One region of the Kitasatospora sp. NPDC005748 genome, then DNA from elsewhere that is predicted to be linked to it. Evidence: riboswitches for the same ligand, from Rfam matches in the RefSeq annotation. Region 1 holds a riboswitch; each other region holds the start of a gene.
The links. A riboswitch is a leader RNA that binds a small molecule or an ion and turns the genes downstream of it on or off. The one in region 1 is predicted to bind cobalamin.
Positions count from the first base shown of each region.

Region 2: another riboswitch for cobalamin. It lies ahead of ABZ495_RS22315 (HoxN/HupN/NixA family nickel/cobalt transporter); the one in region 1 lies ahead of ABZ495_RS05615 (cobalamin biosynthesis protein).
Region 3: another riboswitch for cobalamin. It lies ahead of ABZ495_RS08410 (ribonucleoside-diphosphate reductase subunit alpha); the one in region 1 lies ahead of ABZ495_RS05615 (cobalamin biosynthesis protein).
Region 4: another riboswitch for cobalamin. It lies ahead of metE (5-methyltetrahydropteroyltriglutamate--homocysteine S-methyltransferase); the one in region 1 lies ahead of ABZ495_RS05615 (cobalamin biosynthesis protein).

Region 1 is NZ_JBEXYD010000004.1:239,724-246,689, reverse strand. It holds gene ABZ495_RS05630 (hypothetical protein) at 1-1,050, opposite strand, end outside; gene ABZ495_RS05625 (alpha/beta hydrolase) at 1,453-2,568, opposite strand; gene ABZ495_RS05620 (transcriptional regulator) at 2,851-3,570, opposite strand; cobalamin riboswitch at 3,783-3,975, shown strand; gene ABZ495_RS05615 (cobalamin biosynthesis protein) at 4,069-5,040, shown strand; gene ABZ495_RS05610 (cobyric acid synthase) at 5,037-6,554, shown strand; gene ABZ495_RS05605 (putative cobaltochelatase) at 6,547-6,966, shown strand, end outside.
Region 2 is NZ_JBEXYD010000032.1:46-7,011, forward strand. It holds gene rpmG (50S ribosomal protein L33) at 301-465, shown strand; gene ABZ495_RS22315 (HoxN/HupN/NixA family nickel/cobalt transporter) at 579-1,751, opposite strand; cobalamin riboswitch at 1,784-1,976, opposite strand; partial or broken gene ABZ495_RS22320 (metalloregulator ArsR/SmtB family transcription factor) at 2,058-2,396, shown strand; gene ABZ495_RS22325 (SRPBCC family protein) at 2,555-3,034, opposite strand; gene ABZ495_RS22330 (RNA polymerase sigma factor) at 3,031-3,549, opposite strand; gene ABZ495_RS22335 (DUF3995 domain-containing protein) at 3,689-4,141, shown strand; gene ABZ495_RS22340 (DNA-formamidopyrimidine glycosylase family protein) at 4,203-5,012, opposite strand; gene ABZ495_RS22345 (AAA family ATPase) at 5,177-6,139, opposite strand; gene aroQ (type II 3-dehydroquinate dehydratase) at 6,283-6,711, opposite strand; gene aroB (3-dehydroquinate synthase) at 6,720-6,966, opposite strand, start outside.
Region 3 is NZ_JBEXYD010000007.1:114,889-121,854, reverse strand. It holds gene ABZ495_RS08415 (hypothetical protein) at 111-1,382, opposite strand; cobalamin riboswitch at 1,753-1,893, shown strand; gene ABZ495_RS08410 (ribonucleoside-diphosphate reductase subunit alpha) at 2,082-4,487, shown strand; gene ABZ495_RS08405 (ribonucleotide-diphosphate reductase subunit beta) at 4,523-5,518, shown strand; gene ABZ495_RS08400 (ferritin-like protein) at 5,704-6,765, shown strand; gene def (peptide deformylase) at 6,816-6,966, opposite strand, start outside.
Region 4 is NZ_JBEXYD010000019.1:20,371-27,336, reverse strand. It holds gene ABZ495_RS16750 (MarR family winged helix-turn-helix transcriptional regulator) at 1-175, shown strand, start outside; gene ABZ495_RS16745 (CopD family protein) at 269-550, shown strand; gene cobF (precorrin-6A synthase (deacetylating)) at 513-1,271, opposite strand; gene ABZ495_RS16735 (hypothetical protein) at 1,423-1,590, opposite strand; cobalamin riboswitch at 1,683-1,836, shown strand; gene metE (5-methyltetrahydropteroyltriglutamate--homocysteine S-methyltransferase) at 1,995-4,304, shown strand; gene ABZ495_RS16725 (SDR family NAD(P)-dependent oxidoreductase) at 4,198-4,554, opposite strand; gene ABZ495_RS16720 (GNAT family protein) at 4,663-5,220, opposite strand; gene ABZ495_RS16715 (peptide-N4-asparagine amidase) at 5,391-6,966, opposite strand, start outside.

The sequences.
Region 1 (6,966 bases):
GCCCTCGTCCGACTGCTCGGCCAGCCAGAGCAGCGCATAGGGGCGCAGCACCGGGGCGTCCACGGCCGCCCGGACGGCCTGCTCGGCGGTGGAGCCGGCCACCCGCAGCGCCTCGAAGGCGAGGCCGCGCACCAGTGCGTCGTCACCCTGGGCGGCGTCCAGCAGCTCGGCCACCGCCCGGTCGGCCGGTCGGGCCGCCACCCAGGCGCGGAACTCGGCCCGGGCCGGGCCCGGCGAGTAGTCGGCGCAGGCGTTGAGCAGCTCGAAGGCGCTCTGCTCGATGTGTCCGGCGGCGGTCTGGGCGACGGTGCAGATCTCCTCCAGCTTGGCCCGCACCGCCCAGTGCCCGAGGGGGGAGAGCTCGGCGGCGTCGTCCTTGCGGACCACCGCGCCGACCGCGGCCAGGCCGTCCAGCATCCAGTCCAGCACGGCCGCCACGTCGGAGGGCGCGGCCGGGGTGTCGATCTGCGGCTCGCGGCAGGTGCCGCGGACGGCCGAGACCGCGGAGGCGGCGTGCGGCACGGGCGAGAGGCCCAGCGCGCCGTCGCCGCCGCCGACCCGGCGCTCGTCCAGGCCCCGGCGCAGCAGCTCCAGCAGTTCGCTGTCGGCGACCGGGCCGGCCACCAGGTGGAGGAAGGAGAGCAGCTGCGGCGCCTGGTCGACGGCCTGCCCGGCGAGCACCGCGAACACGCCGCGCAGGGCGGCGGGCGGCACCGGGGCGAGCAGCGTCCAGGCGTCGAACAGGGCGGACCAGCCGCGGACCACGGCCTCGTCGTCGTGCTCCCAGGCGTGCAGGCGCCAGCCGGGGGCGGCGCCGCCGTCCCGGGCCTCGACCAGGCCGACCAGCAGGGCCTGGCCCCAGGCCTTGCCGGCGGCGCCCACCGTCATGGCGAGGGCGCGGCCCGCGTCGCGGGCGTCCTCGGGGAGCAGCTCGCCGCGCTTGTCGACCTCGGCGAGTTCACCGGCCCAGCGGGCGATGCGGACGGCGTCGATCAGCATCCGACGGGCCAGCGGGGCGAGCTCGGCGGGAGCGGGGAAGCCGTCCGGCACCGGGACCCGGCCACGGCCGGGGGCTGGTGCGGGGCCTCGTCGGCGGGGTACGCCGGAGCCGCCCGGCCTGGCGCCGGCGGGGCGGTGGGCAGTTCCGGGGAGACGGGTCACCGTCGCACCGGAGCCGATCGTCGGCGGGAGCTGGGCATCACGGTCGCGCGGATTCCGAGACGTCACGTCGAGCAGTCTTCCCCTTGTACCGGCCTTCTGTCACATCCGATCGGTCCCGACTACCGACAGGTGGTCGCAGGGGGTCGACAAGATCGGGCAACAGAGGCCAAACCGCCTGGCCGGATCTGTGTGACGCGGACACGCCAGTATGGGGAAGGACGGGGCGGACGGGGTGCGGGAAGGGGCCCGAGGGGCTGTCCGGAACACGGCTGGGACCGCCCGCGACGGGCCTCAGAGCAGGGGGGTGAGCCAGCGCCGCAGGTGCTCCTCGTAGCGGTCGGGGTCGGCGTTCCAGAGGCCGGCGTGCTCGCCGCCGGGGACGGCCTGGAGGCCGACCACGTCGGAGCGGCGGTGGGCCAGCCGAGCGGCGGCCTGCCAGGGGGCCAGCGCGTCGTCGGGCCCGTGCAGGAGGAGCGTGGGCACCCGCAGGTCGGTGCCGTCCGCGAGGCGGGCGAAGTCGGCCAGATCCACGCCGGCCCGGCCCTCGGCCGCGAGCGCGCCCAGCTCGGCGGCGGCGCCCCGGTAGCCGGCCCGGGCGGCGCCCCGGCGGGCGGTGGCCGACCAGTCGAGCACGGGCGAGTCCAGCACCAGGCCGCTGATCGAGGAGGCCCAGGCGGAGCGGGCCGCGGTCTGCAGGACCATGGTCGCGCCGAGCGACCAGCCGTACAGGATGACCCGCCCGGCGCCGCTGTCCAGGGCCAGCCGCAGGGCCGCCTCGACGTCGCGCCACTCGGTCTCGCCGAAGTGGCCGAGGCCGTCCGGGGAGGCCGGCGCGCCCTCGTCGCCGCGGTAGGTGATGGCCAGGACGGGCAGCGCGAGCCGGTGCAGGACGGGCATCACCGGCAGGGTCTGCTGCCGGTCGGCGCCGGGGCCGTGCACCAGGATCACCCAGGTGCCCCGCTTGCCGTCCAGCCGCCAGGCGGGCAGCGCGCCCAGCTCGCCCTGGACGGCGGTCTCGGTGTACGGCAGGCCGAGGGCGCTGGTCGGGTCGCCGAGGTGGACGCGGGGCGTGAAGCGGACCGCGGTACCGGGGGCCAGGGTGCCGCGGTCGGCGCGGACCAGCCGGCGGGTGACGCCCCGCTCGTCGGCGTGCAGGATCTCGCCGACCACCGCGTGCCCTCCGTCGCCCCACTCGACGGCCCAGCGGCCGGGGCGGGCGCTCTCCGCGCTGCGGGTGAAGGTGGCCCGTCCGGCGGCGAGGGTCAGCACCACGACGGGGCCGGCGGCCCGCTCACGGCCGACAGCCGGGCGGACCATCCGCTCGGAGGCCCTCCGGCCGATCAGCAGGACGGCGGCCCCGGTGCCGACGGCGGCGGCCGCCACGGCGGCTGCGGTTCCCCAACGCATATCGCTCCCCGCTCTGTTGGTCGCGGACTGGGCAGTCTGCCCATCAGTCCACTCGCGGGGGCGCCACCCGGCCACCGGACGCGGCCGTCCGGGTCACGGCGGCACGGGTCTTGGCCGGGTCACCGCGGCGGGAGTCTTGGCCGGGTCACGGCGGCACGGGAAGCGGCTGCGGGAAGCGACGGCACGGTTCTCGGCCCTCTGGTCACGGCGGCGCGGGAAGCGGCAGAGGGAGAGGGCAGGGAGGGGGAGGCGCCGCGCGGGGGGCGGCGCGGTAGCGGCCCGTCAGACCGGGATCTCGGTCTCCAGGCGCTCCAGGCGCTCCAGCAGCTCCCAGAACCGCTCGCCGAGCGGCCGGGCCGCCGCGCGGGTGTCCGCCGCCGGGGCCGGGGAGCCCCAGCTGCCGGCGCCCCAGTGGGAGGTGACCTGGTACTCGTTCTGCAGCGCCGTCAGCACGGCGGTGAGATCGCCCTCGTGCACCGGCACGATCCGGCCGATCGGCCGGAGCTGCGCCTGCCAGCGGCCGTCCACGCACTGCCGCAGCCGCCGGTCCAGCTCCTGCGCCCGGCCGGTCACCGCGACCAGCTCGCGCAGGGTCGTGCCGAGCACCTGGGCCAGCGCGTGGGTCTGCTCCTGGTCGCCGTCCCACTGACCGGTCGCCTCGGCCCGCTGGTACCGGTCCAGTGCGAGGCCGATCCGGTGGGCCGCGCTCTCCTGGCTGAGCTCCCGGGCGACCCGGAAGTCCCGCAGCCGGGCCGGGCGGACGCCCATCAGCTGGGCCGGCGGGCACCAGAGCGCCCGGGCCAGGGCGATGAACTCGTCCTCGGCGGGGCGCAGCTCGCCGCTCTCCCAGCCGAGCACGTGGGAGGGCAGCAGCCGGACGCCGTGCGCGGCCATGCCCTCGACCACCTGCTCGGGGGTCAGCCCCAGGCCGGCGCGGTGCGCGCGGGCGGCCGCGGGCGAGAAGGGCACCGGGGGCACGGCGGGTGGCTGTCTGCGTCGCATGGCCCGACGGTAGGGGGCGGTCCGGCCGCCCCCCAGCCGCCGAACACACGAAGCGGGCCCGGAGGCTCCTCCGGGCGACTGGACGATCACACAGGCTGTCATGCCCCTGCGGGGGGTGCCGATCGGAGGTAGCGACGGCGTCGGGCGGCCCGGCTCCGCTGTGACCAACCCCTCCGTGACCTTGGTTGACGCACGGTTCGGCCGCGTGATGGGATCCTTCAGCCAAACGGAGGCATGCAGAGGAAGCCGGTGCGAGTCCGGCGCGGTCCCGCCACTGTCACCGGGGAGCACACTCGGAGTCCCTCCTCCGCCGGCCACGGCGCCGGAGGGGGCCCATCGCGGCGGGCCGTCAGAAGCCGCCGCCGGGCCCGGGGGTGCGTTCGACCCGGAAGCCAGGAGACTCTCGCCCCCGGTACGTCGATCCAGGGCGCGGACCCTGAGTGAGGACACGCACGCGATGCAGGCTGCCCCGACCTTCCGAGCCCTCTGCTGTCCACCGTGCGCCCGCTGACCCGCGCCGCCGCCTTCGCCCTGGGGGCCGCGGCCGGGTACCTCGCCGACGCCCGCTTCGCCGACCCGCGCCGCGGCCACCCGGTGGCCGTCTTCGGCGGCGCGGCCGGCCGGCTGGAGCGGCGGATCTGGCGGAACGACCGCGCCGTCGGAACGGCTTTCACGGCGCTCTGCGTGGGCACCGTCGCGGCCGGCGCGCTGGCGGCCGACCGCACCCTGGGCCGCCGGCCGCTCGGGCGGGCCGCGCTGGCCGCCGCCGCGACCTGGACGGTGCTCGGCGGCACGTCGCTCACCCGGGAGGCCCGCACGATCGGACGCTCGCTCGCCGCGCACGACCTCGCGGCGGCGCGGCAGCGGCTGCCGCACCTGTGCGGGCGGGACCCGAGCGCCCTCGACGAGGGGCAGATCGCCCGCGCGGTGGTCGAGTCGGTCGCCGAGAACACCGCCGACGCCGTGGTCAACGCACTCGTCTGGGGCGCCCTCGCGGGCACGCCCGGGCTGCTGGCGTTCCGCGCGGTCAACACCCTGGACGCGATGGTCGGCCACCGCTCGCCGCGCCACGCCCGGTTCGGCTGGGCCTCGGCGCGGCTGGACGACGTGGCGGGCTGGCCGGGCGCGCGGCTGACCGCGCTGCTGACCGTCGCCGCCGCGCCCGAGCCCCGGACGGCCTGGCGGGTCTGGCGCCGGGACGGCTCCGCCCACCCCAGCCCCAACGCGGGCCAGGCCGAGTCGGCCTTCGCCGGCGCCGTCGGCGTGCGGCTCGGCGGCACCCTGCGGTACGGCGCCCGGGTCGAGCACCGGCCGGTACTGGGCGGCGAGCTGCGACCGGTGACGGTGGACGACATCGAGCGCGCCTGCCGGCTCTCCCGCCGGGTGGGACTGCTCGCACTGGGTACGACCGTCGCCGGGCACGCCGTCGTGCAGGCACTCAAGGCGGGGACGAGAAGGGGGAGCGCATGAGCAACGCACTGCTGGTCGCCGGGACGACCTCGGACGCCGGCAAGAGCGTGGTCACCGCGGGCATCTGCCGCTGGCTGGCCCGTCAGGGCGTCGCCGTGGCGCCGTTCAAGGCGCAGAACATGTCGCTGAACTCCTTCGTCACCGCCGACGGTGCCGAGATCGGCCGCGCCCAGGCGATGCAGGCCCAGGCGGCCCGGGTGGAGCCCGAGGCGGCGATGAACCCGGTGCTGCTGAAGCCCGGCGCGGACGGCCGCAGCCAGGTGGTGCTGCTCGGCCGGGCGGTCGCCGAGGTCGGCGCGCTGGACTACCGCGACCGCAAGCCCGTCCTGCTGGAGCGAGCGCTGGAGTGCCTGGCCGACCTGCGCCGGCGCTACGACGTGGTGGTCTGCGAGGGCGCCGGATCGCCCGCCGAGATCAACCTGCGGGACCGGGACATCGCCAACATGGGCCTGGCCACCGCCGCCGGCCTACCGGTCGTGGTGGTCGGCGACATCGACCGCGGCGGCGTGTTCGCCGCGATGTACGGGACGCTGGCGCTGCTGTCGGAGCAGGACCAGCGCCATGTGGCGGGCTGGTTCGTCAACAAGTTCCGCGGCGACGCGCGGCTGCTGGCGCCCGGGCTGGAGATGCTGCGCGAGCTGACCGGCCGTCCGGTGCTGGGCACCCTGCCGATGCTGTCCGGGCTCTGGCTGGACGCCGAGGACTCCCTGGACCTGACCACCGTGGTGGACCGCGCCGAGGGGCGCGGGCCGCTCGGCGCCGACGTGCTGCGGGTGGCCGTGGTGCGCTTCCCCCGGCTGTCCAACTTCACCGACGTGGACGCACTGGCCCAGGAACCCGGGGTGCTGGTCCGCTGGGCCACCCGGCCCGAGGAGCTGGCCGACGCCGACCTGGTGATCCTGCCCGGCACCCGGGCCACCGTGGCCGACCTGGCCTGGCTGCGCGAGCGCGGCCTGGAGCCGGCCCTCAGGGCCCGGGCCGCGGCCGGGCTGCCGGTCCTCGGCGTCTGCGGCGGCTACCAGATGCTCGCGCGCGCCATCCACGACGAGGTCGAGTCGAAGGCCGGTGCCGTCGACGGCCTCGGGCTGCTCCCGACGCACGTCCGGTTCGGCGCCGAGAAGGTGCTCGGCCGACCGGTCGGCGAGGCCTACGGGCAGCCGGTCCAGGGGTACGAGATCCACCACGGGATCGTCACCGTGGAGGGCGGAGAGGCGTTCCTGGACGGCTGCCGGGTGGGGGCGGTCTGGGGCACGACCTGGCACGGCGCGCTGGAGAACGACGGCTTCCGGCGCGCGCTGCTGCGCGAGGTCGCCGCTCTGTCGGGCCGGGCGTTCGTGCCCGCGCCGGACACCTCGTTCGCCGAGGCGCGCGAGGCCCGGCTGGACCGGCTGGGCGACCTGATCGAGGAGCACGCGGACACCGACGCGCTGTGGAAGCTGATCGAGGGCGGGGTGCCGGCCGCGGGCTCGCTGCCGTTCCTGCCGCCCGGGGCCCCCTTGGAGAATCATGAGTGACGTCCGCTACCCCTTCACCGCGATCGTCGGAATGGCCGACCTGCGGCTCGGGCTGCTGCTCAACGCGGTCTCCCCGGCCGTCGGCGGCGTGCTGGTGCGGGGTGAGAAGGGCACCGCCAAGTCGACCATGGTGCGGGCGCTGGCCGGTCTGCTCCCGTCCATCGCCGCCGTCGACGGCTGCCGTTTCGCCTGCGACCCGGCCGCGCCGGACCCGGCCTGCCCGGACGGCGCGCACGACGGCGCCGACGAGACCCACCGCCCGGCCCGGCTGGTCGAGCTGCCGGTCGGCGTCTCCGAGGACCGGATCGTCGGCTCGCTGGACCTGGAGCGCGCGCTGGCCGAGGGCGTCAAGGCGTACGAGCCGGGCCTGCTGGCCCGGGCGCACCGGGGCGTGCTCTACATCGACGAGGTC
Region 2 (6,966 bases), on a different contig from region 1:
CTGCCGTCTTCCGGACCAGGCTGTGCGCGCCGACGCAGCCGATCACCGGGGCCCCGCGGCCGGTCGACCGGCCGCGCACCCGAACGGACGGCGCGGGCGGCGGACCGGACGACCGGAGCTGCCGGCGGGAGCGCGCGCCGCCCGACGAGCCCCGGCGCGTACGCGGTCGCGCGGCCGACCAGCGCCTCCACCGCCCGCCGGGGAATGGGCGGGGCGGAGGCCGTGTTGGACCCCGTGAAAACGACTTCCATTTCGGCGGAAGCCGTTTCCCGACCGCCCACCCCTCGGAGGAGGAGAACCATGGCCCGCAGCGAACTGCGCCCCGTCGTCAAGCTCAGGTCCACGGCCGAGACCGGCTTCACCTATGTGACCCGCAAGAACCGCCGCACCGACGCCGACCGGCTGGTGCTGCGCAAGTACGACCCGGTCGCGCGCCGGCACGTCGACTTCCGCGAGGAGCGCTGACCTCCCCCGTGGGCCCGGCAGGGCCCGCGGGCCACGGCGAGGCGGCGCCCACCCGAACGGACCGGGTGGGCGCCGCCTCGTGACACCGCGGTGCCGCGGGCCGTCGGGGCCGACTACTTGGTGACCCCGGCGGCCTCGTCGGCCGCCGCCCCCTGGGCGGGCACCCCGCCGGCCGGTACCACCGGCTTCGGGCTCCAGCGCTGTTCCACGCCGGCGAGGCGCCAGTAGGCGATCGCCGCCCCCCAGACCACCACGAACAGCCCGACGATCGCGTAGCCGACGTTGTCCAGCGAGATGTCCGCGATCCAGCCGCTGACCGGGTCGGTGAGGTCCAGCTTCTCGTGCAGCACGGCGACCAGCTCGATGGTGCCGATGATGAACGCCACCGCGATCGACAGCCCGGTGATGGTCAGGTTGTAGTACACCTTGCGCACCGGGTTGGAGAACGCCCACTGGTACGCGAAGTTCATGAACGTCCCGTCCAGCGTGTCGAACAGGCTCATCCCGGACGCGAACAGCAGCGGCAGGCAGACGATCGCGTACCAGGGCAGCCCGGCGGCCGCGCCGGAGCCGGCCATCACCATCAGGGTCACCTCGGTCGCGGTGTCGAAGCCGAGGCCGAGCACCATGCCGACCGGGAACATCTGGCCGGGCCGCGTGATCGAGCGGGTCGCCCGGTTCAGCACCCGGGCCATCAGACCGCGCGAGTTGAGGTGCTCCTCCAGCTCCGCCTCGTCGAACCGACCGGCCTTCATCGACCGGAACACCTTGAGGATGCCGAACAGCGCCGCCAGGTTGAGCGCGCCGATCAGGTAGAGGAAGACACCGGACGCGGAAGTGCCGACCACACCGAGCCACTGGTGCGTGGTGGACTCGTCGTCCATCAGCGTGCTGGCCAGCTGGGCGCCGCCCGCCACCAGGGCGGCCATCAGGACCACCATCGAGGAGTGGCCGAGCGCGAACCAGAAGCCCACCGAGACGGGCCGCTTGCCGTCCGCCATGAGCTTGCGGGTGGTGTTGTCGATCACCGCGATGTGGTCGGCGTCGAAGGCGTGCCGCATGCCGAGGGTGTAGGCGGTGATGCCCAGGCCCACCCCGAAGACCTGGGTGCCGACCTCGTACTTCTCCGGGGCGACCAGGAAGATCAGCGTCCCGAACGCCACCACGTGCATGGCCAGGATCACCCCCATCAACCCGGCCGTGCGGAGGGTGTCCTCGCGCCGCCAGCGGAAGCTCGGCAGGGCGGAGGACGCCGCGGGAACAGCGGCGGTTTCGGGCAGGGTCATCTTCGGATCACGCTCCAGCACCTCGTGGAAAGACGTTCGTGAGATGCCGTGGCCGGTCTCCTGGCTGACGGGGCTTCCGGATCCGCCTTCCCAGGCGCGCGAGGCGCCCAGTGGCGTCGTGGATACGGACGACTCCCCCGATCACAGTGGCGAGGGCCGCTCCGGACTCCGGACCCTGAGGGTCCGTCACCGGTCTTCCCGAACACCACGGCGGGCAACACCGTAGGGGGCCGCACCTCACCCTTGCAAGGCTGCGCACCTGCGCAGGTGTCCAGGATCACAGCCACGGGCTGCAACAATGTCCGCATGCATCTCGTACCGGCCGACCGCGCGGGCCACCGCACCATCGACGGGCACCGGGTCTGCGAGGCCATCGCCGCGATCGGCGACCCCGGGCACGTCCGGTCCTGGGCCGAGCGGTTCTCGCTGCTCGCCGACCCGGGGCGGCTCGCCCTGCTGCTCGCCCTGCACCGGGCCGGGCCGCTCGCCGTCACCGACCTGGCGGTCGCCACCGGCATGCGCGACCCGGCCGTCTCGCAGGCACTGCGGCTGCTGCGCACCGCGGGTGTGGTCACCGGCGACAAGGACGGCCGCGTGGTGCGCTACCGGCTCGTGGACGAGGCCCTGCGCCCCCTCCTCGATGAGTGCGCCGCCGCGGACCACCACGAGCACGGCGAGCCCGCCACCGGGAGCGACGCCACCGGCGGCGAGCCCTCCGCACCCCGGGCCGCCGCGGCCGGCTGACCGGCTGCGCCCGCGGAACACCGACCCGGCGCCCCGGGCCGTCGCGCCCGGGGCCCGCCTCACCCCTCTCGCACCAGCCGTTCGAAGCGCTCCAGCGAGCGCCGGGCCAGCGGGTCCGTCGCGGGCCGCAGGGCCCGGTCGAGCAGACCCGCGCCGGGGAGCCGGAACGCGCCGAGGAAGGCGAAGCGGGTGCCTCCGGCCTCGGCGCGAGCCGCCATCCCGCCCAGCAGGAAGCGGCTGCGCATCAGGCACCACCCGGGCGTCAGCTCGACGTCGAAACGGGCCCGCAGCCGGGTGTGGCCGGTCACCAGCGCCTCGGTGCGACCGTCCGCCGGTCTCCCGGCCACGCGGACCGACCGGATGTCCGGCAGCCAGCGCGGGAGCCCCTCCTCCAGGTCGGCCGCGGCCGCCCAGACCCGCTCGAACGGCGCGTCGATCAGCGCCTCCCGGACGGCGGCGCCGGGGGTGACGGCGGCGATCACATGCAGCCGGCGGACCGGGTCGAAGGCCGCCGTCGGCCAGGGGGTCGGTGCGGTCACTGCTGCCACGCCCTTCGAAAGCCGAGCCGGGCCCGGGAGAGCCGGGACTTCACGGTGCCGGGTGCCACGCCCAGCAGTTCTGCGGTGGACCGCTCGTCGAGCCCCTCCAGGTCGCGCAGCACCAGCACGGCGCGGTGCTCCGGCGTCAGCCGGGCGAGGACGTCCTGGATGTCGGTGGCCAGCTGCGGGTCGCCGGGGCGGGGCAGCTCGGAGAGGTCGGCCGGGACGCAGCGGGCGACCCGCCGGACGTGCCGGACGGCCTCCCGCACGGCGATCGAGCGGACCCAGCCGAACAGCGCGGCCGGGTCCTGGAGCTGGCCCAGCTTGCGGAAGACGGCGATCAGCGCCTCCTGCGTCGCGTCGGGGCCGTCGTCCAGCGCGATCGGACCGCAGAGCCGGCGGACGTAGGGCACGACCAGCTCCAGCAGCTCGCTGACGGCCAGTTGGTCGCCGCGCTGGGCGGCACGGACCAGGCCGGCGAGCCGGTCGGCGGTTCGGGTGTCGGGACCATCCACACCCGCATCAGAGGCGCCGGACCGGCCGGACGTTCCCTCCCTCCCCCGACTTCCCGCTGTGACGCTCGTCACGGGAACCTCCGGCCGGGCGGGCCGCTCCTGCGGGGTGACCCACCGTCGGAGCCCCCCGAGGACCACCGTGAACCGTCGCCGTACCGCCGCCCTCGCCGTCGCCGGCCTGCTCGCCGCCGACGCCCTGCTGCACGTCTACTGGGCCACCGGCCGCACCTGGCCGGCCGCCGACCCGGCGTCACTCTCCCGGGCGGTGCTCAACGCCGAGGTGCCGTTCACCCCGCCGGTCGTCCTGCCGCTCGCGGCGCTGCTGTTCTCCGGCTCGGCCCTGGTGCTCGCCCGCGGCGGCCTGTTGGACGGCGCGGCCCGCCGGCTGCCGGCGGTGGCGCTGCGCTGGGGGCCGCGCGCGGTGGCCGCCGGACTGCTCGCCCGCGGGCTGGCCGGGCTGCTCTGGGCCACCGGGGTCGGCGTCGACACCGGCTCGGCCTTCTACCGGCTCAACCTGGCCTTCTACACCCCGCTCTGCCTGGCCGCCGCGGCCGCCGCCCTGGCGGTCGCCCGTACCGGGGCGGACGGCTGACCGCGCCCCTCCCCCGGCAGCCCCGCGACCGCCCGCGGGGCACCGGGCAGCCGGCGCCGCCTCAGGCCCGCTGGCAGGTGGGGCACCAGAAGAGGTTGCGCGCGGCGTGCGCCTCGGTCCGGACCTCGGTGCCGCAGACCAGGCAGGGCATGCCGGCCCGGCGGTAGACGTAGACCTCGCCGCCGTGGTCGTCCACCCGCGGCGGACGGCCCATCGCCTCGGGGGTGTGCTCGGGTCGGACGGTGTCGATCCGCCCCACGCCGACGCCCTCGCGCATCAGCGCGACCAGGTCGGTCCAGACGGCGTCCCACTCGGCCCGGCCGAGGTCGCGCCCGGCCCGGTGCGGGTCGATGCCGTGCCGGAACAGCACCTCGGCGCGGTAGACGTTGCCCACGCCGGCCAGCACCTTCTGGTCCATCAGCAGTGCCGCGATCGTCGTCCGGCTGCCGGATATCCGCCGCCAGGCCGGCTCCGGGTCGGCGTCGGCCCGCAGCGGGTCGGGACCGAGGCGCGCCGCGACGGCGGCCTTCTCGGCGTCGGTGATCAGCGCACAGGTGTTGGGACCGCGCAGATCGGCGTAGGCGTCGTCGTTCGCCAGGCGCAGCCGGACCAGGCCGACCGGCTCCGGCGCGGGGCCCTCGCCGAAGGCGAACCCACCGTAGAGGCCGAGGTGGACGTGCACCCAGGCGTCGTCCTCGAAGCCGAGGAAGAGGTGCTTGCCGATGGCCTCCGCCCCGGTCAGCACCTGCCCGTCGACCAGCTTCGCGCCGTCCGCGAACCGGCCCTGCGGGCTGCTCGCACGGACCGGGCGGCCGCCGAAGGCCCTGGCGTTCTCGGCGGCGAGGCGGTGGATGATGTGGCCTTCCGGCACGGGCGTCAGCTCCCCCGGGTGTGCGACAGGATGCCCCCATCATCGCAGCCCGCACCGACAGGCCCGGCCGGGCCGCCGGCCGTCGCGGGCTCCCGGAAGGCGGTACCGAATCCGCGCCGGGGCAGCGCCGGAGCCACCCGGAACAGCCCCGGGCGGCGCGGGCCTCAGCGGACCGGGATGCCCATCAGCCGGGCCAGGATCACCCGGTCCAGCTCGGCGGCGGTGGCCGCGACGTCCAGCTGGGAGTTGTCGATGATCGGCAGCCCGGAGTTGTACCAGCCGGCCATCCGGCCGTGGATCCGGGCCACCTCCTCGTCGCTCAGCCGCCGGTTGCCACTGCGCCGGGCGTTGCGGCTCAGCACGGAGTCCAGACTGGGCAGCAGCACGACCGGGATCATCCCCGGGCCGATGTGCCGCTTCCAGCCGCCGAGGCCGATCGCCGGGCGGTCCGGGAAGACCGCGTCGTCGATGATGCAGGAGATGCCGTTGGCCAGGTAGTTGCGGCAGGCGAAGCCGCAGGTGCGGCGGGCCAGCCGGTACTGCGCCTCGGAGGCGTTGTTCCAGCCGGACTGCGGGTTGGCGAAGCCGGACTGCACCCACTCGCGGACGTCGTCGAGGCTGATGTGGGCGGTGGGCGTGGGCCGCCGCTCGGCCCAGTGCCGGGCGACGGTGGTCTTGCCCGCGCCGGCCGGTCCGATCAGCAGCACGGCGAGTGGCCCGGACGGCAGGTGCGGCTGCGCGGGGTGGACCGGGAGCTGGACGGGCGCGCCGGACGGCAGCAGGAAGTGCCCGGTGGCGCCGGCCGGAACCGGCGCGGGCGCCGCGGCGGTGGGAGCCGACGGCGGCACGGGCCGCGCCGGCGCGGGCGGTGCGACGGGGGCCGCCGGAGTGCCGGCCGGCGGCACGACCGGGCGACCGGCGTACGGGGGCCGACCGGCGGTCTCGCGCGCGGACCGGTCCGCGCCGTGGCGGACGGATTCGGCGTGGGCCGCCGCCCGCGGCACTCCCCGGGACGCGCCCGGCGCGCCACCGGCGGGCGGTGCGACGGTGGCACTGCCGGAGTACGGCGGGGCCGGCGGAGCGACGGGACGTGGGGGGACTTGTCCACCCCCGGCGTACTGCGTCACGGTCACCTCCCGACTTCTTTCAGCGGGGACACTACACGGCGGTCCCGCGGCGGGCACAGTCCGCCGCCGGGCCGCTGACGAGGGCCGGGGTGCCGGATCGGGCCGGCCGGGGCCGCGCCGATCCGGTACCCCGGCCCCGGGTGTCAGCGTGCGGTGAGCTGTCCGCCGAGCGCCCGCAGTGCCAGCTCGTACGAGCCCAGGCCGAATCCGGCGATGGTGCCGGAGGCGACCGCGGCGATCACCGAGGTGTGCCGGAAGGTCTCCCGGGCGTACGGGTTGGAGATGTGCACCTCGATCAGCGGCGCGGTCCGCTGGGCGGCGGCGTCGCGCATCGCGTACGAGTAGTGGGTGAAGGCCCCCGGGTTGATCACCACGGGCACCCCGCCGTCGGCCGCCTCGTGCAGCCACTCCACCATCTGCTGCTCGGAGTTGGTCTCGTGCACCTCGACCTCGAAGCCGAGCTCCTCGCCGAGCACGGTGCAGCGCTCGACCAGCCCGGCGTAGGAGGTGGCGCCGTAGACGTCCGGCTCGCGGCTGCCCAGCCGGCCGAGGTTGGGGCCGTTGAGCACCATCACCCGGGTCACGAGGAGACCTCCGCGTAGGCGGCGACCAGCAGGGACGGGTCGGGGCCCTCCAGCATGGAGGTCCGGCCGAGGCCGTCCAGGACGATGAAGCGCAGCAGGTCGCCGCGCGACTTCTTGTCGATCTTCATGGCGTCCAGCAGCTTCGGCCAGGCGTCCGCGCGGTAGCTCAGCGGCAGGCCGACCGAGGCCAGCACGGTGCGGTGCCGGTCGGCCGTCTCGTCGTCCAGCCGGCCGGCCAGGCGG
Region 3 (6,966 bases), on a different contig from region 1:
ACGACTGACAGGCGGTGAGCCTGCCACATCCCCCGGGGCCGGGGCGAGCGGACCCGCCGGGCGCGAACCGGGGCGGGCCCGGCCGGAACCGGGCCGAACCGGGCGGACCGTCAGCCCGCCGGGGTGGCGGCCGGTGCGCCGCCCGCCGCCTTGGTGCGCTGGAGGAGCTGGTTCTTCACGTGCTCGTCGAAGCCCGCGGCGGCCGCGGTCGCGGCGGCGTCCGCGGTGTTGCCGCCCTTGGCGGAGCCCTCGACGGTGAAGAAGCCGTACCGGCCCAGGGTGCCCTTGGTGTTGGTGCACCCGGGGGTGGTGCAGAACGCCGGCGAGCCGGGGGCCGCGGCGCCCTTGAGGTGGCCGACGTAGTTCTTCACCGCGGTCTCGGCCTGCTGCTTGTGGTCGAAGACCGCGACGCCGACCGTCACCGCGCTGTCGCCGGAGACGTAGGTGGCCCGGAGCACCTGGCGGCAGCCCTGGTCACCGAGGACCTTGCCGAGGCCGCCGACCGTGGAGTTGCCGTCCCAGCAGGGCGAGTCGAGCGAAACCACGGTGCGGTTCCAGGTGGCGCCGTTGACCGTCACGGTGAGCGCCGAGAAGAGCGCCGCCGCGTCCTGCGGAGCCGGGTCGGTGGTCGCCTCCCAGAGCGGCTTCGACGGGTCCTCGGGCGTGGCGCTCGGGGTGGCCGTCGGGGACGCCTTGCCGGACGCCGTGGGCGCCGGCGGCTGGGTGGCCGCCGTGGCGGCGCCGGTGGGATCCGCGACCGGCTTCTTGTCGTCGCCCTTGTTCAGGAACAGCAGGCCGCCGGCGACCAGGCCGCCGACCACCAGGAGGGCGACCACGCCGCCGATGATCCGCGTCCGGCCCTTGCGCTTGGCCTCCGCCTCGTTCCGGTCCGCGAGGGCGGCCCAGTCCGGCTCGGCGTGCTGCGGCACGGGCTGGGGGTGCGGGTGCTGGGGCTGCTGGGGCTGCGGCTGCCACTGGTGCTGCTGCGGCTGCGGCTGCGGCTGCGGCTGGACATGCTGCGGCTGCACCGGGGGCTGGGGCTGCGGCTGCACCGGCGCCGGCTGCTGCGGGACCGGCTGCGGCACGGGCGGCTGGACCTGCTGCGGCGGCTGCGGCACGGACGGCACCGGCGGCTGGACCGGCTGCGGCGCGGGCACCGGCGGCCCGTACGAGGCGGGCGGCGGACCGAACCCGCCCGGGGCCGGCGGCACCGGCTGCGGCGCGCCGGGGTACGGCGCGGGCGGCGGGCCCTGCGGCGGCTGTCCGGGCGTGCCCGGCTGCTGGTTCTGCGCGCCACTCGGCCCGGCGGGAGGGGGCGGCTGCTGCCCCGGCGAGCCGGGTCGGCCGCTCCACTCCCCGGGCGTGCCCGTTCCGTCGCTCATGCGCCCCCCTCACTGCCTTCGGCGGCCGCTCCGCGAATCACGTCGGTGTCGACGACTCGCTGGCTCCGCTCCCTCATGAGCCGAGATCGTAGGGCATGCCCCTGACGGCGGGCCTGCCCGGTGGCCGATCCGTTTCCGAATCCGAACACCGGCCGGGCCCCGGGCAGTCCCGGCGACGCCCTGCGCCGCGGTCCGCGAAGGCCCTGGAACGACCCTGCGGCGGCCCCCGGCGCCGGCCCCCGCGGCGGGCGGCCGGGGGCCGGCCGCAGCCCCGGAACGGCCCCGGAACAGCCCGGGAAAGGCCTCTCGCCGGTACCACCTGCGATCACGTCGACACGCGACGCCGCACAACATGTGGGGTCGCATCGAGCGGACACCACTAGATGTATGCTCATCCCTGCTGTCGACGCAGGGGAACCCGGTGCGAGTCCGGGACTGCCCCGCAGCGGTGTGCGGGCGGCTCCGACAGAGCCCGCGAGTCCGAATACCTGCCGACGGCGTGCCGCCTGGCCTCCCCGCAGAGGCCTTTCGCACCAGCACCACTTCCGGGCCTCGCGGGCGGGCCGGGGATGCCACCGTCGCGCGCCGCCTCCGGGCCGGCGCGCCGTGCTCCCCTGCCCCGAACGGTCCGGCCCGAGCCACCGCCGACGCCGATCGCCGCCAGGAGAGAGCGCCTTGACCACCGCTGCCTCAGTCACCCTGCCCGCCCAGGGTTCCAGCTCCGCCCCCGTCGACCCGACGGTGTCCGACCCCGGTGGCGCACTGCTCCGGCTGCTGACCGACCGCAGCGCCGACCTCCCCCAGGTGGACCCCGGCCATGTCGCCGCCGCCGCGCTGCGCGGCCGCCACGCCGGCTCGGACTTCGCCGAGCTGCGCGGGCTGGCCGTGGACGCCGCAGCGTCGATGATCGCCGAGGACCCGCAGTACTCGAAGCTCGCCGCGCGACTGCTCGCGCTGGAGATCGTCGACGAGGCGGTGAGCCAGGGTTCGGTCACCTTCTCGGACTCGATCGCGGTCGGCCACGCCGAGGGCCTGATCGGCGACTCCACCGCCGACTTCGTCGCCAAGCACGCCACCGCCCTGAACGCGCTGATCGACCCCGAGGGCGACGGCCGCTTCGAGTACTTCGGCCTGCGCACCGTGCAGTCCCGGTACCTGCTGCGCCACCCGATCACCCGCAAGGTCGTCGAGACCCCGCAGCAGTTCCTGCTCCGCGTCGCCTGTGGTCTGGCGGTCGGCGACAACGAGCAGTCGGTGCGCGAGGTCTCCGAGCTGTACGGCCTGATGAGCCGGCTGGAGTACCTGACCTCCTCGCCGACGCTCTTCAACTCCGGCACCAAGCACCCGCAGATGTCGAGCTGCTACCTGCTGGACTCGCCGCTGGACAACCTGGACTCGATCTACTCCCGGTACGCCCAGATCGCCCGCCTCTCCAAGCACGCCGGCGGCATCGGCCTGTCCTACTCGCGGATCCGCTCGCGCGGCAGCCTGATCCGGGGCACCAACGGCAAGTCCAACGGCATCGTCCCGTTCCTGCGCACCCTCGACTCCTCGGTCGCCGCGGTCAACCAGGGCGGCCGCCGCAAGGGCGCGGCCTGCGTCTACCTGGAGACCTGGCACGCGGACATCGAGGAGTTCCTGGAGCTGCGCGACAACACCGGTGAGGAGGCGCGCCGCACCCACAACCTCAACCTGGCGCACTGGATCCCGGACGAGTTCATGCGCCGCGTCAACGCGAACGCCGACTGGTCGCTGTTCTCCCCCGCCGACGTGCCCGAGCTGGTCGACCTCTGGGGCGCCGAGTTCGACGAGGCGTACCTGAAGGCCGAGCAGGCCGGCAAGGCCGTCCGCACCATCCCGGCGCAGACCCTCTACTCCCGGATGATGCGCACCCTGGCGCAGACCGGCAACGGCTGGATGACCTTCAAGGACGCCTCCAACCGCGCCGCCAACCAGACCGCGCTGCCCGGCCGCACGGTGCACAGCTCCAACCTCTGCACCGAGATCCTGGAGGTCACGGACGACTCCGAGACCGCCGTCTGCAACCTCGGCTCGGTCAACCTCGGCGCCCACGTCGCCCCCGGCGCCACCGCCGCCGACCTGCTGAACGCGATGGACTGGGACCGCCTGGACGCCACCGTCCGCACCGCCGTCACCTTCCTCGACCGCGTGGTGGACATCAACTTCTACCCGACCCCCGAGGCCGGCGCGTCCAACTCGCGCTGGCGCCCGGTCGGCCTCGGCGTGATGGGCCTCCAGGACGTCTTCTTCCAGCTCCGCCTGGACTTCGACTCCGCCGAGGCGAAGGCCCTCTCCACCCTCATCGCCGAGCGCATCATGCTCACCGCGTACGAGCGTTCCGCCGATCTGGCCGAGCAGCTGGGCCGCCACGAGGCCTACGGCGAGACCCGCGCCGCCCGCGGCGAGCTGCACATCGACCACTTCGGTTCGGCCGCGCCGCACTGGGCCGGCCGCTGGGAGGCGCTGCGCGCCCGGATCGCCGAGACCGGTCTGCGCAACTCGCTGCTGCTCGCCATCGCCCCCACCGCCACGATCGCCTCGATCGCCGGTGTGTACGAGTGCATCGAGCCGCAGGTCTCCAACCTGTTCAAGCGCGAGACCCTCTCCGGCGAGTTCCTCCAGGTCAACCCGTACCTGGTGCGCGAGCTGAAGGAGCTCGGCGTCTGGGACCAGCAGACCCGGGACGCGCTGCGCGACGCCAACGGCTCCGTCCAGGACCTCAACTGGCTGCCCGCCGAGGTCCGTTCGCTGTACCGCACGGCCTGGGAGCTGCCCCAGCGCGCGCTGATCGACCTGGCCGCCGCCCGGATGCCGTACATCGACCAGAGCCAGTCGCTGAACCTCTTCATGGCGGCGCCCACCATCGGCAAGCTGAGCTCGATGTACGCGTACGCGTGGAAGGTCGGTCTGAAGACCACCTACTACCTGCGGTCGCGGCCCGCCACCCGGATCGCCCAGGCCGCCTCGGGCACCGCCCGCGCCGCCGCGCCGGTGCCGGTGGCGTCCCCGACCCTCAGCCCGGAGGAGGAGGCCGCGCTGGCCTGCTCCCTGGAGAACCCCGAGTCCTGCGAGGCCTGCCAGTGAGCACCACCCCCGAAGCCCGTCCCGACCGCGAGAAGATGCTGCTCGACCCCGGCTTCGAGCTGACCCTGCGGCCGATGCGGTACCCGTCGTTCTACGACCGCTACCGGGACGCGATCAAGAACACCTGGACCGTCGAGGAGGTGGACCTGCACTCCGACGTCGCCGACCTCGCCAAGCTGAGCGACGGCGAGCGGCACATGATCGGCCGGCTGGTCGCCTTCTTCGCCACCGGTGACTCGATCGTCTCCAACAACGTGGTGCTGAGCCTCTACAAGCACATCAACTCCCCCGAGGCCCGGCTCTACCTGTCCCGGCAGCTGTTCGAGGAGGCCGTGCACGTCCAGTTCTACCTGACGCTGCTCGACACCTACCTGCCCGATCCCGAGGACCGCAACGCGGCCTTCGCCGCGGTGGAGAACATCCCCTCCATCCACCAGAAGGCCCAGTTCTGCTTCAAGTACATGAACGCGGTCGACCACATCGACTCGTTGCGGAGCAAGGACGACCGCCGCGCGTTCCTCCTCAACCTGATCTGCTTCGCGGCCTGCGTCGAGGGCCTGTTCTTCTACGGCGCCTTCGCGTACGTGTACTGGTTCCGCAGCCGCGGCCTGCTGCACGGCCTCGCCACCGGCACCAACTGGGTGTTCCGGGACGAGTCCATGCACATGGACTTCGCGATGTCGGTGGTGGACACCGTCCGCGAGGAGGAGCCCGACCTCTTCGACGAGAAGATGGCCCAGCAGGTCACCGAGATGCTGGAGGAGGCCGTAGAGGCCGAGCTCCAGTTCGCCCGTGACCTCTGCGGCGAGGGCCTGCCGGGCATGAACACCGAGTCCATGCGCGAGTACCTGCAGGCGGTGGCCGACCAGCGGCTCGCCCGCCTCGGCCTGCCGATCCGCTACGGCTCCACCAACCCCTTCGGGTTCATGGAGCTGCAGAACGTCCAGGAGCTGACCAACTTCTTCGAGCGCCGGGTCTCCGCGTACCAGGTCGCCGTCGAGGGCTCGGTCTCCTTCGACGACGACTTCTAGGCCCGCCCGGCCCCGCTCCGCCGGGGCCCGGCCAACAGCCGCCGCCCCGCCCGGTGTTCGCACCGGGCGGGGCGGCGTCGTTCGCTCGTCCGAATGAAACCGCCGGGCCCCACCGGAACGGCACGCATACGGACGGTGCCGTCCCCCGCTACGGTCCGGCCACAGCCGAACGAAAGGGGCCCACCGTGCCGACCGGAATCCTCGACTACCGGAGCGACGCCATCGTCCAGCTCATGAGCATGGCGGAGGAGGACTGGACGGAGCAGGAACTCAAGGACGCGCTCCAGCGGGCGATCATGCTGGAGCTGTCCACGATCCCGCCCTACGCCACCGCGCTCTGGTCGATCACCGACCCCGACAACTCCAAGCCGGTGCGCCACACCATCCGCGAGATCGTCTTCGACGAGATGTCGCACTTCGGCCTGGTCTGCAACATGCTCACCAGCATCGGCGGCACGGTCGTCCTCACCGACCCGCTCACCGTCCCGAAGTACCCGGGTGAGCTCCCCGGCGGCGTCAACCCCGGCCTGGAGGTCTACCTGAGCGGGCTGACCCGCGAGTCGGCGGGCCTGTTCGCCGACATCGAGAAGCCCGAGCACCCGCTCGCCTTCGCCGCCGACGGCAACACCATCGGCGCCTTCTACCAGCGGATCGCGAACGTCTTCCCCACCTTCGCCCACCTGCTCACCGGGCAGCGGCAGGTGAGCTTCCCGCTCGGGTCGAGCCACGGCGCCGGCAACGACATCGTCCCGATGAACACCATCGACGACGTGCTGGCCGCCATCCACGTCATCCAGTCGCAGGGCGAGGGCACGGACGCCTCGCCGGAGAACCCCTTCCCCGGTGCCCCGGGCGAACTCGCCCACTACTACGCCTTCAAGGAGATCGCCGAAGGCCGCGAGCTCGTCCTCGACGAGGGGACGAAGAAGTACGGGTTCACCGGCCCGGAGGTCCCGCTGCCGGACACCTCCCCGGTCGCCCGGGTCCCCCTGGGCGGCTGGGCCAACAGCCCCGGCAACGAGCCCGACCAGCCCACCGCCACCCTCCTGGCGACCTTCAACCAGCACTACAGCGACATGCTGTACGCCCTCGAAGGCGCCTGGGGCGACGCCGGCCCCGACTCGATCGGCCCGGCGATCGGGCAGATGGGCCAGATGCGCCGGACCGCCCAGCAGATCAACGGCGTCAAGCTGCCCGCCGCCCCCCGCTTCACCTACGGCCCGGAGTGGCTGTTCGTGCCGCGGTAGGCACCCGTGCGGAAGGGCCGGTGCGCGTGCACCGGCCCTTCCGTGACACGTCAGCCGTTCGACACCGTCGCGTACCGCGGCGTGCCCTCGGCCATCTGCCGCAGCGCGTCCTTGCGGTCCCGCTTCGACAGCTTGTCGATGTAGAGGAACCCGTACAGGTGGTCGGTCTCGTGCTGCAGGCAGCGGGCGAAGAAGCCGGTG
Region 4 (6,966 bases), on a different contig from region 1:
GGCGGGTTCGGCTCCGCGCCGGGCCGCCGACTGGGTCCTGACCCGCGAACGCCGTACGGAGTGGGCCGTCGAGCGCGAGGGCGCCGGCGGGGCAGCCGGGGCGCCCGGGGTGGCCGGCGAGCGGTCCGAGGACGTGGCCGACCGGGACGACGGCGGGGCCCCGGCCGGTTCGTAGCCGTCCCGCCTCACCAGGTGAAACGGGCGCCGCGCGCTACTGATCGGTCACCCCGGCCGCCTCGGCGACGGGGCCGGCCTGCTCTGGGCCGAGATGTGGCGCCGCTTCAGTCCGGTCGCGATGATCTGCGTCGGCGCGGTCACCGTCGCCGGCCTCTGGCTCGGCTGGAAGCACGTCGGCGCGGTCTCTCCGCTCTGGACCACCGGCTACGGCACCGCCCTGCTGGTCGAGATCCTGCTGGTCGTCGGCCCGGTCACCGCGGGCGCCTTCAACCAGTTCCGGCTGATGCCCCGGATCGCCCGGGCCCCGGGCCGGTCGGCCCGGGGGCGGGTGTGGGTCAGCTCCCGGAGCGGCGGAGGAGGTAGGTGTCCATGATCCAGCCCTTGCGTTCGCGGGCCTCGTCGCGGAGCGCGCGGATCCGGGGGGCGGTTTCGGCGAGGGGGCCGGCGACGAGGATCTCGTCCGGGGTGCCCAGGTAGGCGCCGTAGAAGATCTCCAGCCCCTCGGGGTCGATCCCGGTGAACGCGGCCCGCCCGTCCAGCATCACCACCACGTCGTCCACCTGCTCGGGGAAGCCCTCGGCGAGACGGCGGCCGGTGGTGATCTGCAGCGGGCGGCCGACCCGGGTCAGGGTGGTGCGGTGCCGGGCGGCGAGCGCCGAGACGCTGCTGATGCCCGGGACCACCTCGTACCCGAAGGTGGCGCCGCCGCGGGCCAGGACCTCGTCGATCACGGCGATGACGCTGTCGTAGAGGCTCGGGTCGCCCCAGACCAGGAACGCGCCGGTCTCCTCCGGGCCGAGGTGTTCGGCGACCAGCCGCTCGACCAGGTCGGCCCGGCGGGTGCGCCAGTCGTCCACGGCCGCGGTGTACGCCGGGGTGGCGCGGTCCCGCTCGGCGTCCGCGACCTCGATGACGCGGTGGCCCGGGCGGCCGTGCTCGGTCAGCAGCTGCCGGCGCAGCCGGATGAGGTCCTGCCGTTCCTCGTTCTTGTCGAGGATGAAGAAGACGTCGGTGCGGGCGAGGGCCTTGACCGCCTGCAGGGTGAGGTGGTCGGGATCGCCCGCCCCGATGCCGATGAGGAAGATGTGCCGCATGACAGTGATTGTGCCGTGCGGCTGCCCGTCCGCCGGGCGCGGCCGGTCCCGGGCGAACCGCCGGGTGGGCCGCGGGCGACCGGTCCGGTGGCACTGCGACGTCATGCGCGTGCCCCTGACCCGGCCTTTCGGCCGTCGTCATGACGGCCCGTCATGTTCTGACTCCGCCGTTGGGGGTAGCCGGCACGGCGTGCGCGGCGGCGAGCACCTTGGCCGGGGTGACCAGCACGTCCTTCTTGACGCGCTCGTCCTCGACCACCGCCTCGACCACCACCTGAACTGCCCGGGCGGCCGGGGGCCGCCGGGGCCGTCCGGCCATCCGCGATCCGGACAATCACTGACGCGCCGCCGGCGATGGGCCTAGGGTGGGCGGTGCAGTCGGTTCGCCGTGTCCTCCAGCCACGGCGTCGCAAGAGGGAACCCGGTGGGAATCCGGGACTGCCCCGCAGCGGTGAGTGGGAACGACCGCCGTCACATGCACTGGGCCCAGCCGGGCCCGGGAAGCGACGGCCAGTAGGTGTCCGGCCTGGGAGCCAGGCGGACGTGCCCGCGAGTCCGAAGACCTGCCACTGCCCGCGTGCACCCCGCACGCGGTGATCTCGGTGACCTCGAGGGCGGGTCGGCGGAGCGGGCGGGCCCACCCCGGTGCCGTGCCCCCACTGCCGTACCTCCACGCCGTCGTGCTCTCCCGGGATCGCAGCGCGACTCGCGAAGGAGAGTTCCGTGTCACCGAGTTCCACCACCCCGCAGGCCACCGTGTACGGCTACCCGAGGCAGGGTGCCGACCGGGAGCTGAAGAAGGCCGTCGAGGGGTACTGGGCGGGCCGCGTCGACGCCGCCGCCCTGTACGCCACCGCCGCCGTCCTGCGCCGCGCCAACTGGCGGCAGCTGGCGGACGCGGGCATCGCCGAAATCCCCACCGGCGACTTCTCGCTCTACGACCACGTCCTGGACACCACGGTCGCGGTCGGCGCGATCCCGGCCCGCCACCGCGCCGCCGTCGACACCGACCCGCTGGACGGCTACTTCGCCATGGCGCGCGGCACCCAGGATGTCGCACCGCTGGAGATGACCAAGTGGTTCGACACCAACTACCACTACCTCGTACCGGAGTTGGGTCCGGACACGGTCTTCGCCGCGAACTCCGCCAAGCCGGTCTCCGAACTGCGTGAGGCGCTCGGCCTCGGCCACCGCCCCCGGCCCGTGCTGGTCGGACCGCTGACCTACCTGCTGCTCGCCAAGCCCGCCCCCGGCGTGGCCGCCGACTTCCGGCCGGTCACCCTGCTGGACCGGCTGCTGCCCGTCTACGCGGAACTCCTCGCCGACCTGCGGGCCGCCGGCGCCGACTGGGTCCAGCTGGACGAGCCCGCGCTCGTCCAGGACCGCACCCCGGCCGAACTGAACGCCGCCACCCGCGTCTACCGCGAGCTCGGTGCGCTCACCGACCGCCCGCGACTGCTGGTCACCAGCTACTTCGACCGGCTCGGCGAGGCCCTGCCCGTCCTGGCCAAGGCCCCGATCGAGGGCATCGGCCTGGACTTCACCGGCCCCGGCGCCGCCAACCTCGACGACCTCGCCGCCGTCGGCGGAGTGCCCGGCAAGCGCCTGGTCGCGGGCGTGGTGGACGGCCGCAACATCTGGATCAACAACCTGGAGAAGTCCCTCGCCACCCTCGGCACGCTGCTCGGTCTGGCGGACCGGGTCGACGTCGCACCGTCCTGCTCGCTGCTGCACGTCCCGCTCGACGCCGACCTCGAGCGCGACCTCGACCCGCAGGTCGCCCGCTGGCTCGCCTTCGCCCGTCAGAAGACCACCGAGGTCGCCACCCTGGCCCGCGGCCTGGCCCACGGCACCGACACCATCGCGGCCCAACTGGCCGCCAACCGGGCCGACCTGGCCTCCCGTGCCGGCTCGGCGCTGACCCGCGACCCGGCCGTCCGGGCCCGGGTCGCCGCCACCGCCCCCGAGGACGCCCGCCGCGCCCCGGCCTACCCCGAGCGCGCCGAGGCGCAGCGGGCCCGGCTCGGCCTGCCGCTGCTGCCGACCACCACCATCGGCTCCTTCCCGCAGACCACCGACCTGCGCACCGCCCGCGCCGACCTGCGCGCCGGCCGCATCGACGACGGCACCTACCGGGACCGGATGCGGGCCGAGGTCCGCGAGGTGATCGGCTACCAGGAGAAGGCCGGCCTCGACGTGCTCGTCCACGGCGAGCCCGAACGCAACGACATGGTGCAGTACTTCGCCGAGCAGCTGACCGGCTACCTGGCCACCCGGCACGGCTGGGTGCAGTCCTACGGCACCCGCTACGTCCGGCCGCCGGTGCTGGCCGGGGACATCTCCCGCCCGCACCCGATGACCGTGGACTGGTACCGCTACGCGGCCGATCTGACGGACCGTCCGGTCAAGGGCATGCTCACCGGACCGGTGACCATGCTCGCCTGGTCCTTCGTCCGGGACGACCAGCCGACCGGCGACACCGCCCGGCAGGTCGCGCTCGCCCTGCGCGACGAGGTCACCGACCTGGAGGCCGCCGGCGCCGCCGTCATCCAGGTCGACGAGCCGGCGCTGCGCGAGACCCTGCCGCTGCGGTCCGCCGACCGGGCGGCCTACCTGGAGTGGGCCACCGAGTCCTTCCGGCTCTCCACCTCCGGGGTCCGCGCCGACACCCAGATCCACACCCACATGTGCTACGCCGAGTTCGGCGCGATCATGACCGCCATCGACCAGCTCGACGCCGACGTGATCTCCCTGGAGGCGGCCCGCTCGCACATGGAGGTCGCCCACGAGCTGGCCGGGGCAGGCTACCCGCGCGAGGTCGGCCCCGGCGTCTACGACATCCACTCGCCCCGGGTGCCGAGCACCGAGGAGGTGGCCTCGCTGCTCCGCGCCGGGCTGGCCGCGATCCCGGCCGAGCGGCTCTGGGTCAACCCCGACTGCGGCCTGAAGACCCGCGGTTGGACGGAGACCCGGGCCTCGCTGGAGCACCTGGTCGAGGCGGCCAGGCTGGTCCGCGCCGAACTGGGCGGCTGACACCGTGCCGGGGTGGGCGGCGGTCCGGCCCCCGGCCCGCCGTCCGCTCCGGTCCGTCCGCGGTGGTGAGGTCCATGTGGAGCGGAAGGACGTCGGTCGTGCGGCCGAGCGCGGTGAGGTCCTCGGTCACGGTCCGGGAGGCGGCCGGCACGCTGACGCCCTCGGCGGCGAGGACCCGGGTGACGGCGAGGCCGATGCCTTTGCCCGCCCCGGTCACCACGGCGGCCTCGCCCGACAGGTGCAGGTCCATCGTCGACTCCTCCAGCGCGCTGCCGGCCGCCGTCCGCCCGGCCGGATGCGGCCCAGGCTGGAACCATCGCAGCTCTGCCCCGGGCCGCATCCGGGCCTCGGGGGCGGGTCAGACCCGGTCGGAGGCCAGGTCGGCCGGGGTGGTCCACTCCTCGGCGAGCAGGCCGAGCACGACCTCGTCGCGGTGGGCGCCGTAGGCCCAGGCGGAGCGGCGCAGGGTGCCTTCGAGGGTGAAGCCGGTGCGGGTCGCGGCGGCGATCATCGGCAGGTTCTCGGCGAGGGTGTCGATCTGGAGGCGGTGCAGGCCGCGGACGGTGAAGCCGTAGTGGCACAGCAGCGCGACGACCTCGCGGGCCAGGCCCCGGCCGCGGAGGGCGGGGCGCAGGGCGAGACCGAGATGGGCGGTGCGGTTGTGGGTGTCGATGCCCCAGAGGAGGGCCTCGCCGGCGAGGTCGCCCGAGGGGAGGGTGGTGACGGAGAAGCAGGCGGCCTCGTCCGAGGGGGCGGCGACCGCGTACGGGGACCGGGCGGCGCCCGGGGAAACGGGCTGCCAGGGCCGGGAGTCGGCCCGGGAGCGGGTGGCGACGTCGTCGTACAGCTCGGCCTGCAGGACGGGGACGTCGGCGTCGTGTCTGGCCCGGAGGGCGACTTTGGAGTTGTGTAGCATGTCACATTGCTATCAGGGTCGGCGCCGTCCGCACCAGCGAATTCCCGCACACCGGGCGGGTGATGGAGTTCCCGCCCGGGCCTGCGGGCGGCCCGCCGGAGCCGGCGAGGCGCCCGCCGGGTCGAACCGTCCGCCCGGGGCGGCCGGAGCGGTGCGACCCGGCGCCGGGTTCACCCCCGGTCGGTCGGCCAGCCGTCCACGGTGGTGAGGGAGCGGTGGTACGGGCCGTCGGGCCCGGTGCTGCGGTAGTCCTCGACGGAGCCGCCGGTGCGGACGGTGCTGTCGCCGTCGTGCCGGTGGGCGGTCGGGCGCAGGGTGTGGTCGACGCCGGAACGTTCGGTGGTCCGGCCGCCGACGGTGCCGGTGGTGTCCCGGTGGTAGCCGAGGTTCATGGTGGTGGCCTGGTCGCTCGCGCCGGCCGTGTCGTGGGTGACGCGGTAGTCGACGTCCAGCGGCTCTCCCTCGTGCACGGTGGTGGTGCGCCGCGGCCCGTCGCCCCAGGTGCTGGTGGTGCGGGTCAGGTCGGTGCGGTTTCGCAGCGTCAGGTCGTTGCCGCTGTCCCGGAACCGCTGGGTGGAGCCGAAGACGAGGGTGTCGCGGACCTCGGTGGTGACCCGGCCGTGCGAGGTCTGTACCCAGCCGCGGGCCCGGTCGTGCCGGCCCGCGGTGACGGACCAGTCGCCGCTGCCGCCGCCGTGGTCGGTCAGCGCGGTGGAGACGGCGGCCTCCGGGGCGACCGCGTGGTCGGTGAGCGCCCCGGTGGTGCGGGCGGCGCCGTGGTCGACCTCGGCGAACAGGTTGACCTGGCCCGTCCAGACGTCGTTGCCCTGGGCCTCGGCCGCGTTGACGGTGATGCCGACGGCGTGCGGGCGGCCGTCCAGCAACAGGCCGACGTACGGGGTGAGGTCGAGCCGGTAGGCGGGCAGGTCGAAGGCGAAGATGCCGGGGGTGGGCCGCCAGAGCAGCGGGTCCCAGCCGCCGGTGTAGATCACGGGGTACGGCCAGACCGCGCCGGCCACCCGGCCGTCCACGGTCAGCCGCAGCTCGCGGAACGGGCCCTTGCCGCAGGCGCCCAGCCCGGGGTTCGCGCCGACGAACGCGTCGGGCGCGGAGGCGTACGCGAACTCCTCGCAGGCGCCGCCGCCCCGGGCGTACACCTCGGCGGTCAGGCGTTCCAGGTTCGGCGGGAAGGCGAGGTCGCGGGTGGCGGTCGGGGCGGCCTGGGTGAGCCCGAACGGCCCGGTGGTGAGCAGCCGGTCGGCGGTGCGGGGGGCGGGCCACCGGGCGGAGGTGGTGTAGAAGGTGAGCTCGGCGGTGATCCGGAAGACGCCGGTGTAGGTGGCGTCGGTGACGTTGGCGAGGTCGAAGGCGAACGGCTGCGGGCCGCCGGCGAACAGCGGCGCGTACCGGGTGACGTCCCGTTCGACCGTCCATCCGATGCCGTCGGCGGAGGGCTCGGGGGTGGAGGAGAGCAGGACCTCCACGCCGCCGATCCGGACGGTGAACAGCCGGTCGAACTGCCGCCCGGCGACCTGCCCGTGCAGGGTCAGCACGACCGCCGACCAGGGTCCGGCGCAGGCGGCGGGCGGGGTGACGGTGGCGGTGTACGGGGTGTCGGGCGGGTTGCCGTAGCCGTCCCGGAACGGCTGGTCGTGCATCGCCTCGACGGTGCAGGCGCGGGTGTCCGGCCGGGTGAGCGGCTTCGCGGCGGTGAGCGGGTCGTGGTAGTCGGTGCCGAAGTCGGCG